One region of the Pseudogracilibacillus sp. ICA-222130 genome, then DNA from elsewhere that is predicted to be linked to it. Evidence: riboswitches for the same ligand, from Rfam matches in the RefSeq annotation. Region 1 holds a riboswitch; each other region holds the start of a gene.

Evidence for each region. A riboswitch is a leader RNA that binds a small molecule or an ion and turns the genes downstream of it on or off. The one in region 1 is predicted to bind thiamine pyrophosphate.
Region 2: it holds a riboswitch for thiamine pyrophosphate, as region 1 does, so the genes downstream of both, thiW (energy coupling factor transporter S component ThiW) here and WKT09_RS07945 (ECF transporter S component) in region 1, are expected to answer to the same signal.
Region 3: it holds a riboswitch for thiamine pyrophosphate, as region 1 does, so the genes downstream of both, WKT09_RS13125 (LLM class flavin-dependent oxidoreductase) here and WKT09_RS07945 (ECF transporter S component) in region 1, are expected to answer to the same signal.

The regions. Positions count from the first base shown of each region.
Region 1 covers NZ_JBBKBG010000016.1:4,054-8,341, forward strand. The annotation lists gene sufU (Fe-S cluster assembly sulfur transfer protein SufU) at 1-259, shown strand, start outside; gene sufB (Fe-S cluster assembly protein SufB) at 282-1,679, shown strand; gene WKT09_RS07940 (DUF2200 domain-containing protein) at 1,851-2,204, shown strand; TPP riboswitch at 2,361-2,464, shown strand; gene WKT09_RS07945 (ECF transporter S component) at 2,609-3,214, shown strand; gene WKT09_RS07950 (ABC transporter ATP-binding protein) at 3,204-4,288, shown strand, end outside.
Region 2 covers NZ_JBBKBG010000039.1:13,276-17,563, reverse strand. The annotation lists gene bioA (adenosylmethionine--8-amino-7-oxononanoate transaminase) at 1-435, shown strand, start outside; gene bioD (dethiobiotin synthase) at 459-1,145, shown strand; gene WKT09_RS12250 (biotin transporter BioY) at 1,189-1,815, shown strand; gene WKT09_RS12245 (YxeA family protein) at 1,992-2,345, shown strand; TPP riboswitch at 2,396-2,501, shown strand; gene thiW (energy coupling factor transporter S component ThiW) at 2,599-3,099, shown strand; gene WKT09_RS12235 (PucR family transcriptional regulator) at 3,258-4,288, shown strand, end outside.
Region 3 covers NZ_JBBKBG010000051.1:102-4,389, forward strand. The annotation lists gene WKT09_RS13105 (SCP2 sterol-binding domain-containing protein) at 14-361, shown strand; gene WKT09_RS13110 (acyl-CoA thioesterase) at 374-823, shown strand; gene WKT09_RS13115 (SprT-like domain-containing protein) at 879-1,370, shown strand; gene WKT09_RS13120 (carboxymuconolactone decarboxylase family protein) at 1,458-1,862, shown strand; TPP riboswitch at 1,880-1,984, shown strand; gene WKT09_RS13125 (LLM class flavin-dependent oxidoreductase) at 2,094-3,398, shown strand; gene WKT09_RS13130 (helix-turn-helix domain-containing protein) at 3,437-3,664, opposite strand; gene WKT09_RS13135 (fatty acid desaturase) at 3,885-4,288, shown strand, end outside.

The DNA.
Region 1 (4,288 bases):
CGTTAAGTTTACAGGAGAAGGATGCTCCATCAGCCTTGCTTCTGCATCGATGATGACGCAAGCGATTAAAGGAAAAACTGTCGAAGAAGCGCTCGCAATGTCAGAGCTATTTTCACAAATGATGCTTGGGAAAGAAATAGATTTTGATGATTTTGGATTAGAAGATATTGAAGCATTACAAGGTGTCTCGAATTTTCCAGCGCGTATTAAATGTGCGACATTAGCATGGAAAGCGATGGAACGAGTACACAAAAAGTAAAAACTTTAAGGAGGTTTTTTACGTGGCTAAAAATGTACCTGAAATTGGTGAATATAAATACGGTTTCCAAGATAAAGACATTTCGGTGTTCCGTACGGAGAGAGGGTTAACGAAAGCTGTCGTGGAAGAAATTTCACGTATGAAGAACGAACCTGAATGGATGTTAGAAGAACGTCTAAAAGCTTTAGACATTTTCTACTCCAAGCCGATGCCTCAATGGGGTGGAGATTTATCTGAGTTAGATTTTGATGAAATTGTTTATTACGTGAAACCAACAGAACAACAAGGAAGAACTTGGGATGAAGTACCTGATGAAATTAAGCGTACGTTTGATGCATTAGGTATTCCTGAGGCAGAACAAAAATATTTAGCAGGGGTTTCTGCTCAGTACGAATCAGAAGTAGTATACCAAAGCTTAGAAGAGGACTTAGAGAAATTAGGAGTAATCTTCTCTGATACGGATTCGGCTTTACAAGAGCATGAAGAATATTTTAAAGAGTATTTCGGAAAAGTTGTACCAGCTTCAGACAATAAATTTGCTGCATTAAATACAGCAGTTTGGTCTGGTGGGTCTTTCATCTACGTACCAAAAGGAGTAGAAGCAAAAGTACCTTTACAAGCATATTTCCGTATTAACTCTGAAAATATGGGACAATTTGAAAGAACACTGATTATCGTGGATGAAGGGGCATCTGTACACTATGTGGAAGGATGTACAGCTCCAACCTATACGACAAACTCATTACACAGTGCGGTAGTAGAAATTTTCGTTCAAAAAGATGCTTCATGCCGTTATACAACTATCCAAAACTGGGCAAACAACGTGTACAACTTAGTTACAAAACGTGCATCGGTGGAAGCGAACGGTTCTATGGAGTGGATTGACGGTAATATGGGATCGAAATTAACGATGAAATACCCATCTGTTTTATTACGTGGGGAAGGTGCACGTGGTGTGACCATTTCCATCGCTATAGCTGGAAAAGGGCAACACCAAGATGCTGGTGCGAAAATGTTCCACTTAGCACCGAATACTTCCTCTTCCATCGTTTCGAAATCTATTTCAAAAGACGGCGGAAAAGTATCGTACCGCGGTATCGTTCACTTCGGACGTAAAGCAGAAGGAGCTCGCTCGAATATCGAGTGTGATACGTTAATTTTAGATAATATTTCCACGTCAGATACGATTCCGTACAACGAAATCTTAAATGACAATATTTCTCTTGAACACGAAGCGAAAGTATCAAAAGTTTCAGAAGAACAGTTATTCTACTTAATGAGTAGAGGACTAGAAGAACAAGAAGCAACAGATATGATCGTAATGGGTTTCATCGAGCCATTCACAAGAGAATTACCAATGGAATATGCAGTAGAAATGAACCGTCTAATCAAATTCGAGATGGAAGGTTCGATTGGTTAATCGCATAAAAATACCTATCACAATGATGATTGTGATAGGTTTTTTTTGTTCGATCAGTTTGGATGAATTGTAAAAAGTGACATCTTGAATGTGCATGTATAGAAAAAATTGCAACAAAGCTAAAGGAATATCATCATGCATGTTTTAGTGTGAAAGGATGGAGGAATGTAAATGAAAAAACATAAAATATATACGATGAGTTTTGCGAGTGTGTACCCACATTATATAACGAAGGCGGAGAGGAAAGGGCGGACGAAGGAAGAAGTAGATGAAATCATTCGTTGGTTGACAGGTTACAGTCAGGAACAACTCGAAACAGAACTTGATAAACAAACAGATTTTGAAACGTTTTTTGCACATGCACCAGCAATGAATGAGGCGAGAACACGTATTAAAGGAGTCATTTGTGGGGTACGCGTGGAAGAGAGCGAAGAACCATTGATGCAGGAAATTCGTTATTTAGATAAATTGATCGATGAATTGGCTAAAGGAAAAACAATGGAGAAAATTTTGCGAAAAAATTAATCGAAAAAAAGATTCCTTAATGTTTAAGCAAATCATCGAGGTCACTTTTGATTATTTACATCATGATGCTCGAATTTTCAGACATTGGAATAAAAATGGAGCTTGACAGTTCGCATGCAATCTCGTACAATCGTAGTTAGAAAATTTCATACATGTTAAAAGCACTAGGGGAGCTATGTTGAATGGCTGAGAAAGGTAAACCTTGACCCTTGGCACCCGATCTAGATAATACTAGCGTGGGGAAGTGTGGCCGGGCATATACTGTATATATGTTATTTTTGTATATTTATATATTCGACTGCATTTCCTTATCGGGATTGCAGTTTTTTTATTGGTGAAAAAAGGAAAGGAGCGATCAACAAACAACAAAGCACGACAATCATAACAAAGGAGTGTATGGACGTATGACAAAAAATTGGAAGTTGAAAGAAATTGTAATGTTATCGATTATTTCGGTTGTTGCTGGGGTACTATATATGTTTTTCGTGTTGTTTGCATCTACTTTACGAAATGTATTAACCCCGATTGGACTTGCGCCATTTAGTTTTGAGTTTGTGTTTGGATTATGGTTTATCGGATCTGTCGTTGCGATGTATATCATTCGGAAGCCTGGGGCAGCCCTTTTTACAGGAATTATTTCAGCTGGGGTTGAAATTTTAGCAGGTGGTCCTGGTGGGGCAAAGGTTTTAATCATTGGGCTTATCCAAGGGGCAGGGATTGAGACGGCATTTCTATTAACGAAATATAACAATTATCGTCTTGGCATACTAATTTTGTCCGGAATGATCGCAGCCATATATAGTTTTGTGTATCAATTATTCGCTTCTGGAAATCTGGATCTTGCTCCCTCTGTACTAATTGGGATGCTTTCGATTCGTTTAATAAGTGGAGCATTGCTAAGTGGTGTACTCGGAAAATGGATAGCAGATAAGTTGGCATGTACAGGTGTATTAGATGGTTATGCATTAGGAAAGGAGGTTAGAAAAAAACGTGAACAAGATGCTGCATAAACGAGTGAACGGTGATGAACATGCAAACGGAAGCAACTGGAGGGAAACAAAGCGTCCATTAGTCACCATTGAAAATTTTTCATTTGCTTATGAATCATTGGAGGAGGCCGTTTTACGGGAGCTGGATGTCACATTGTATGAAAATGAAGTGACATTGCTCATGGGGCCAAGCGGTTCTGGTAAAAGTACATTATCGCTCTGTTTAAATGGACTATACCCGGAAGCGGTGGAAGGAGAAACAGCTGGTTCCATAAGGTTTCGCGGAGAACATTTGCAAGATTCTCCAGCTGGCACATGGAGCAAACAGATCGGTGTCGTCTTTCAAGATCCTGAAGCACAATTTTGCATGATTCATGTTGCCGATGAGTTAGCTTTTACATTGGAAAATATGGCGATAAAAGAGCAAGAAATGGACGAAAAAATCGATGAAGTGCTTTTATTAGTCGGCATGGAAAAATATAAACATCGGAAACTTCACGAATTATCAGGAGGAGAAAAACAGAAAATTGCTTTAGCTGCCGTTCTTTTATTGGAACCGACATTGCTTATTTTAGATGAAGCGACGGTTAATTTGGATCCACATGCAACCGAATCATTTATCAACCTTATCCAACACATTCAAGAAGAACGACAAATGAGCGTATTCATTATCGACCATCAAGCAGATGCATGGTTGAATATGACAGACCGTGTATTATTATTAGGGAAAAATGGTCGCTTGCTACAAGATGCATCCCCAGAAGAAATGTTTACGACGTATAAAGCACAAGTGAAAGAAGCGGGCATTTTTATACCGAAGAAGTTTTCTAGCCATTCTTTTGGTGCTTGTTTGTATACTCGTTCCTCCACGCAAAATCGAAATGAAGCTAAAGACGCTGAAACCGTCATGCGTCTCGAACATGTTACTTATAAACGAAAAACGCGGACGATTTTAAAACAGATTCATATGGACATTCCGAAAGGTGCTTTTATATCTATTCTTGGCAGAAATGGGGCCGGTAAATCTACCTTGCTTGAGTTGATGGCTGGAATTATCCCCCCGACGAAGGGAAAAGTTTATTTCCAACATCGACC
Region 2 (4,288 bases), on a different contig from region 1:
TTATTTCATGGTCATTCATATACTGGAAACCAATTAGGATGTGCTGTAGCATTAGCAAACTTAGACTTATTTGAACAGGAAAATATAATGGAACAAGTGCAACAGAAATCCAGTTTTATTGAAGCGGAATTAACTTCACTATATGAATTGGATCATGTTGGAGATATTAGACAGCTCGGATTCATGGTCGGTATTGAGTTAGTACAAGAAAAAGAAACAAAAAAACCTTTCCCATGGGAAGAACGTGTCGGATATGCGGTGTCATTGGAAATGCGACGCCTTGGGATGTTAACTAGACCTTTAGGAGATAACATCGTATTTATGCCGCCTCTTTCTAGTTCTGAAGAAGAAATTCGGGAAATGATTCGCATTATAAAAGAAGCGATTCAAAATGTCACAACGAAACGAGAAGTTACAGCAGGTTCGACGAAATAACAAGAAGAGCGAGGAGCAGTTGGATGGAACGGAAAGGTTTATTTATTACAGGAACAGATACAGACGTCGGGAAGACTTTTGTCGGTGGCGGTATGGCAGCTGTATTGAAAAAGCATGGAAAAGATGTTGGCGTATTTAAACCAATGTTGAGTGGAGAAAGTCGAGAAAATCCTACAAGCGATACAGCTATCTTGAAAACGATGTCAGGAGATCGTAATACGTTTGAACAAATTACTCCTTTTCAATTTGCAGAACCGTTAGCACCATATGTTGCAGCGAAAAGAGCAGGAAAACAGATATCTTTGGCTCAGGTGGTGCAAGCATGGGAAAACATAAAAGAAACACATGAATATTTTATTGTAGAAGGTGCAGGAGGACTTGGGGTCCCTTTAGGGAAAGACTATTTAGTTGCAGATGTTGCGAAGAAGATTGGATTTCCCATATTAATTGTTGCACGGACAGGGCTTGGAACGGTAAATCATGTTTGGTTAACGGTAAAAGTAGCCCAAAGTATGGGGCTGGATATTGCAGGTATTATCTTAAACGGGGCAGAAGAACAGGGGATAGCAGAACAAACGAATCCAGCATTAATTGAAGAGATGACAAATATGCCTGTGCTGGCAGTATTACCGGAATTTACAACATCTAATCTTACGTATATTGTAGAAAAGATGGAAGAACGAATCCCTTTTAATCTTTTCATTAAATAATAGGGAAACTAATGTTAATTTTTATAGTAAAAGGAGGATATCATTGAAAAGGAATAAACAAATTCGTGTCATTGATATTACTTTAATCGGAATGTTTGTCGCCTTAATGAGTATCGGGGCAAATATTACTGCTTGGGCACCATTTTTACAAATAGGTGGTGTTCCTATTACATTGCAAACATTTTTTTGTTTTTTAGCAGGTGCTTTACTTGGCAGTCGTCGTGGAGCGCTTGCGATGGTGGTATACCTTTTCGTTGGATTAATCGGCGTTCCTGTTTTTGCTGGATTTAAAGGCGGATTAGGCGCGGTATTAAGTCCGACATTTGGGTTTATTATTTCTTTTATTTTCACTGCATATGTTACGGGGAAAGTCATTGAAACGAGGGAACAACCTACTTTAATTACGTTCATATTGGCTTCTCTGGTTGGTCTTTTGTTTAATTATATGATCGGAACAAATTATATGTATCTCGCTTTATCCTTTTTTATGGATGCACAGGAAAGTGTTACTTATATTGGAACGTGGCTAATAATGCTAGTATACTTGCCGGTTGATTTATTAACGATTGTCGCTGCTGCTTTGTTTGCACCTAGACTGTATAGAGTTTTACATAAGTCGACAATGATCACACCTTCTAGTAGCGTACAAGAAGACCGTTTAGGAAGTTAAATGAAATTATGTTCAATGTTCCTATATCTCGTGCATGAAGTAATGTCCGTATGCGAACATTTCCATCCAACCTTACAATATTGTAAGCCTGCAATGTTCATTCGTAAGGAAAATCGATGTTACAATACGGAGTTTCATCTTATACTAAATATGTAGAATAAAGTGGGACGAAAAGGATGAGAAAAATGAAACGTTTATTAACGATAGGCATGATGATATTGGTCGTTGGATGGTTATCAGCTTGTACACCCGTTATTCAAACTATCGGTGCAGATGCGTATTATGTCCAAGTTCAAGGTGAAGGCGATAGTTACGAGGAACAAGGGAATGTGCGTTATGAATATAATTTAGAAGGTTACGATGAAAATGGAGATAATTTATTATTATCTTTTACAGCGAATCACTTATTAAAAGAAAATGCTTATTTGAAAATTTTCTATAAAAAAGAGGAAGTGATCACATATGAAGAAATAGAAAAAGCAGCTATTCCAGAAAAAGCAGTGGAACAATTAGAGGCAGGGAAAGAATAAGAAGCCCTTTACAATATTGAATAGTATGGTAGTATGAAATGGAAAAGTCCATATTTCACTAGGGGAGCTATTGGATGGCTGAGAGGAACGGGTTTGTTCTGACCCTTTGGACCCGATCTAGGTAATACTAGCGTGGGGAAGTGTTGGCCATCAAGACATTTATACTGATACTGCAAAATAGAAGGCTACATTCCGACGTCGGGGTGTGGCCTTTTTTAACGTTATTTTATTGTAAAAGGAGGTGTAGGAGAAGATGAATCGTACACGAATTATGACAACTATGGCTGTTTTTGTTGCAATAGGTATTATCGGTTCACAGTTTTTATGGTTCCCAGCAGGTTTTGCTAAGGCGTATCCTGTCCAACATGCTGTGAATGTTGTTGCAGGGATTTTACTCGGTCCTGGACCAGCTGTGATCATTGCGTTTATCATTGGGTTGATTCGAAATATGCTAGGATTAGGGTCGATTTTAGCTTTTCCTGGTGGGATGATTGGGGCATTTTTTGCAGGTTATTTATACAAAAAATGGAACCGACATGGTGCGGCAGTGATCGGTGAAGTCATCGGGACAGGTATTTTAGGATCATTTGCATCGATTCCTTTAGCAACATTATTTATGGGGACATCGTTTGGAATATTTTTCTTCTTGCCGTCATTTTTAGTAAGCAGTGTTTCAGGTGCTTTGATTGGTTGGTTTATCGTCGTTCGTTTGCAACAAAGTGGACATGCAAAAGCAGTTATGGAAAACAAATAATTTTTCAAATATATTCACTATCAAGACGGGATGGTCAAATTAAAAAGTCTCTTCCCAATACCATTTAGTATTCATCTTAGGAAAAATACTTATATAATTATAGTATAGATAGCAAAATGATGATACCGACGACAAACATATCAAGGGTGTGTACGAAAATGATGGTTCATGAAGTGATGCAAATTATAAAAAAGTTTGAAGCTGAGGTAAAGTACGGGAAGAAAGGTTTAAATAAAAAGGTGAAATATATTGAAGTGATGGAAATTCCACATGTAGATAAGTGGGATGTAACAGGGACACTGATTTTAACTAGTTTTTATGCGATTAAAGATGATGAACAAGCCCAAATAAATATAGTGAAATCATTCATTGAATTGAAGGCAAGTGGACTCATTATAAAGCTAGGTAGGTTTATTGATGAAATTCCTCCATCCATTGTTCAATTGGCGGAGGAACATCATTTTCCTATTATTACATTACCAAAAGATGTCCCTTATATCGACATTTTGACGCCACTATATGCAAAATTACAACAATCAACAGATGATCGATTGATCGAAGAAATTGAAGGGAAATCTTATGAAAACGTCACGACGATCTTACAAGATATTTATAAATCATTTGGGTTAATTATGTATATAGAAAACATGAACGGTGAGTTGTTATATTGTGCGCATAAATTAAAAAGTGATAAATGGAGAAATGATTTCACCCTATTTTCTCTCCCATCCTATGAACAGACAGAGATGTATGTCCAAAAATTTAATACCGAATTTGAAACGTACGAAAAACATGCTTGTATATATTCAGAGGCATTAAAAAGAATGGTTGTCACTCTTTTTGCGAAAGGGAAGAAATATGGACTTCTCCATATTGTATATGAAAGAAATAAACAAAAAGAATTGTTAATGGACACCGAGATTTTCCGATTAGTAGATAAAATTCATATTACAATGATGGCTGAAATGGTTAGTTTACAAATGCAAAAAGGGGAATTTATAGAAAGATGGAACAATCTAGAGGAAGAAAAGGATCTAAAAATGGTCATCCATTTAGACCGATTAAATATAACAGAAACGCTTGGATATCATACCTTTTTGCGAAAATCGTTAATTTTGCTTTCCCATATAGAAAATATGATGAAACATTTAACCGAAGTGAAAGATTATATTGTGATAGAAAGAAACGA
Region 3 (4,288 bases), on a different contig from region 1:
TAGGAGTGAAAATATGAGTTTAGATAATCTAACAGTTCAAGAAGTTTGGGAAGAAATTGATCGTGTTGCGAAAGAGAACAAATCGATCATTGAAACAGTGAATGGAAGTTTTGTATTCGAGATTAAAGCAAGTGAGGAAGTAGTCTATAGCCTTGAATTGACAGAGGGCATTGCGACCATTACAGAAGGGAAAATCAATGATGCCCAGTGTACACTTGCGATGAGTGAAAAGAATTTTAAAAAATTATTGCAAGGAGATTTAAATGCAACCGCTACATTTATGATGGGAAGATTAAAAGTAAAAGGAGATATTGGACTTGCATTAAAATTAGAAAATATGTTAAAGAAACTATCATTTTAAGGAGCGATTTATATGACAAAAGCAACATATATAGATAATTTTGATACTTGGAAAGAAGAATTTAAGTTTCACGTACCAATTAAAATTCGATTTTCTGAAACGGATATGTTTGGTCATATGAATAATGTTTCTCCATTTATATATTTTGAAGAAGCACGTATTGAATACTTTAAAGCAGTTGGCTTGTTTCAAGATTTTGATAAAGCGGAAGACGTTCCTGTCGTAGCAGATTTGCAATGTGATTATTTAAAACAAGTATTTTTTGGAGAAACGATTCAACTATACGTGAAAGCAAATCGACTTGGAAGCAGCTCATTAGATATTCACTACATGGGTGTGCAAGAAAATGGAGAGGTTTGTTTAACTGGTCGTGGTTCTATCGTAAATATTAATAAGCATACAGGAAAACCAGTCGCAATTAATGAAGAAAAAAGGGATAAAATTTTCATGCTACAAAACTGACGATATATGTCAGTTTTTTTTATTATATGGTATGCTATTTATTGAGGTGTATACAGTGAAAGAGGAAGAATTAACCGAATTTGCTACCCAATTCTTACGTACCAATTTTCATATCGACTTAACCATTCCAATCGTTCGGAATAATCTTCTTCGTTCTTCCTATGGTAGGTATGTCATGACGAATAAACATCTTCCAGTACGAATCGAAATTGCAGGAAAAACATTAGATTATGGTACGGAAGATGTGATAAAAGGCATTATTAAACATGAATGTATTCATTATGCATTACATATGCAAGGGAAAGTGATGCGAGATGGCGCTCCAATATTTGAGCAAACGTTACGACAACATAATGCCCCAAGTACCAATACGATGAAAATTGGTTTGTTTTATCTTTTTCGTTGTGAAACATGTGCACGCACGTATGAAACTAACCGTAAACAATTAAGTAAAACGCCCAAAAAATATCGTACAAAATGTTGCAATGGAAAAATAACAATAATTGAAACAAGAAAATATGATGGGAAGCAATTTTCAAAGGTGTAACATTCATTTACTTGTTCAAACGTTAGAAATGTATTAGCATGGAAATAGGAGTATTTTGAAAATTTCAACATTAATGGAGGCATATACATGGCAAGCGAACGGTATGAAAAAGGAATGGATGTATTAAAGGAGTTTAATTTAGTAGATCAGCATCATCCAGAAGGACATATGGATATTGGAGCAGGTTTTAAAGATTTGGCACCAGATTTAGAAGATTTTGTGGTGGAATTTGCCTTTGGAGATATTTATGGTAGAGAAGGCATTGACCCAAAACAAAAAGTGTTAGTGACAATGGCATCATTAGTTGCTCAAGGGATCCCACAAATTGAAATGCATGTAAAAACAGGAATTAAAGTTGGGTTAACTCCAGAAGAAATCGTTGGTGCAATTATTCATATATTACCATATGCTGGATTTCCAAAAGTATTAAATGGATTAAAAGCAGTACAAAAAGTTTTTAATGAACAAGGGATTACAGTAAAAACGAAGTGAAAAATTTATGAATTGAATAGAGTCACTAGGGGTGTTTTTTACAAAACTGAGATGAGGTTATCCTCGAACCCTTTGAACCTGAACTAGTTCATACTAGCGTAGGAAAGTGTATCAATGTATGTACATGGAACGAATTCTGTTTCTTTACATATTATTTTGTATATGTACGCAATTTTCCTATGGTTATTAGGAAGGTTGCGTTTTTTTAATAGATAAAAAGGAGAATGAAACATGACGAAACATAAACAGATGCATATTGGCGTATTAGTGATAGGTTGTGGTCACCATCAAGCTGCATGGTTAAGTCCAGATTCAAGTGTTGAACGTATTGGAGATATTACATATTATCAAGAATTAGCGCAAATTGCAGAAAAGGGATTGTTTGATGCTGTGTTTTTCGCAGATAATCAATCGTTTCAAGGTATTAGTGCGAATGTGATGCCTGCGTTTTGGTTTGATCCGATTGTTAATTTAACAGCGATATCGCAAGTAACAAACAATGTTGGCTTAGTAGCTACTATTTCGAGTACATTTTCCAATCCATTTACTGCTGCAAGACAAATCTTAAGTTTGGATCATGTGACTGGTGGACGTGTTGGTTGGAACCTCGTTACATCGATGACAGATGTAGAGGCACAAAATCATAGTATGGAAAAACTTCCAATCCATGCGAAACGTTATGAAAAAGCGACAGAATTTGCAGATGTTGTAACAAAATTGTTCGATTCATGGGATGAAGCAGATTTTATTCATGATAAAAAGACGAAACAATTAATGTGTCCAAATAAAATAAAACCAATAGATCATGTAGGAAAATATTTTCAAGTGCGTGGTCCACTTACGACTCCAAAAAGTCCACAAGGCCGTCCGGTATTGATGCAAGCAGGTGCATCGAATCCGGGAATTACATTAGCAGCTCAGTATGCTGATGCAGTTTATTCTGTTTCCTGGAACCGAAGACAGGCAAAGGAATTTAGAGAAAAGATAGATCAAGCTGTTTGCGAACGTGGCGAGAAAAATAGACATATTAAAATTTTTCCGGGGTTAGTAACGTATGTTGGTAAAACTCGTGAAGAAGCACTTGAGAAAAAAGCGAAATTAGATAAGCTGTTGGATACAGACACCATTTTACATCAATTAAGTATTTTCATTGGGCAAGATTGTTCTAAATGGGATTTAGATAAAAAGGTGCCAGCTCTTCCACCAGTTGAGGAATTTACTGGACCAGTAGGACGTTATAAAACGATTTTAGAAATTATTCGTGATAAAGATCCGACCGTAAGAGAATTATTAAGCTATTTAAATGCTGGTGGAGGTCATTTGACTTTAATTGGAACACCTGAGGAAATTGTCGATGAAATGGAAATATGGTTCAAAGAAGGAATTGCTGATGGATTTAATCTCATGCCACCATCTTTTCCACATAGTTTAGAAGATTTCGTAGAATGTATTATTCCCGAATTACAGAAGCGTGGATTATATAGAATTGCTTATGAAGGGACAACCTTACGTGAACATTTTCAACTGGAAGAATAATAGAAAAACCGACTTTCGATCGTGAAAGTCGGTTTTCGTTATAATGATAATTCCCCCATTCTAACAAGCTCTATCACTGCCTGTGCACGACCTTTTACACCCAACTTTTGGATAACGTTTGAAATGTGATTTCGAACAGTTTTTTCGGATATAAATAGTTCTTCCGCGATTTCCTTTGTTGTTTTGTCTTGTAAAAGTATCGTAAATACTTCTCTTTCACGTTTTGTTAGTACGCTTTGTTGGTGAAAGTTTTTCGAGTCGTTCAAATGGTCCCCCTCCTTGCTGTCGGTGAGATGCATGTAGAAGGGAATTATTTAGTCAGTTTATTTTATGAAAAAATGTATGAAAAGTGCGTGAAATGAATGATTTATACGTTTATCCTTTATTTGATATGACATTTGTCATATAGAAATGATGACATTTATGTCTAATAAAAAGATTTTCACTCTCTTATACTAAAATAGGATGCCTATGAGGGGGAGAAAAATGTCAAAAGAGAAAACGAGAAAATTACATCAACAAGTAAAACCGTATACATTTGCGGATCATAAAAAAAGTACGATCCAAATTTTTAATACGATCGTACCGTTAATTGCTACTTGGATTATCGCATATATAATGGTACCGATTAATATGTATGTTGCGATAGGTTTATCCGTGGTAGCAGCAGGACTAATCGTTCGTACATTCATTATTTTTCACGATTGTACACATGGATCTTTTTACCATGATAAACGAAAAAATAATGTGTTAGGAACGATTACAGGTGTGTTAACAAGTTTTCCGTATGAAAAATGGAAACGAGAACACGCCATTCACCATGCTTCTAGTTCCAATTTAGATGAACGTGGTATTGGAGATATTTGGGTAATGACGATAGAAGAATATGA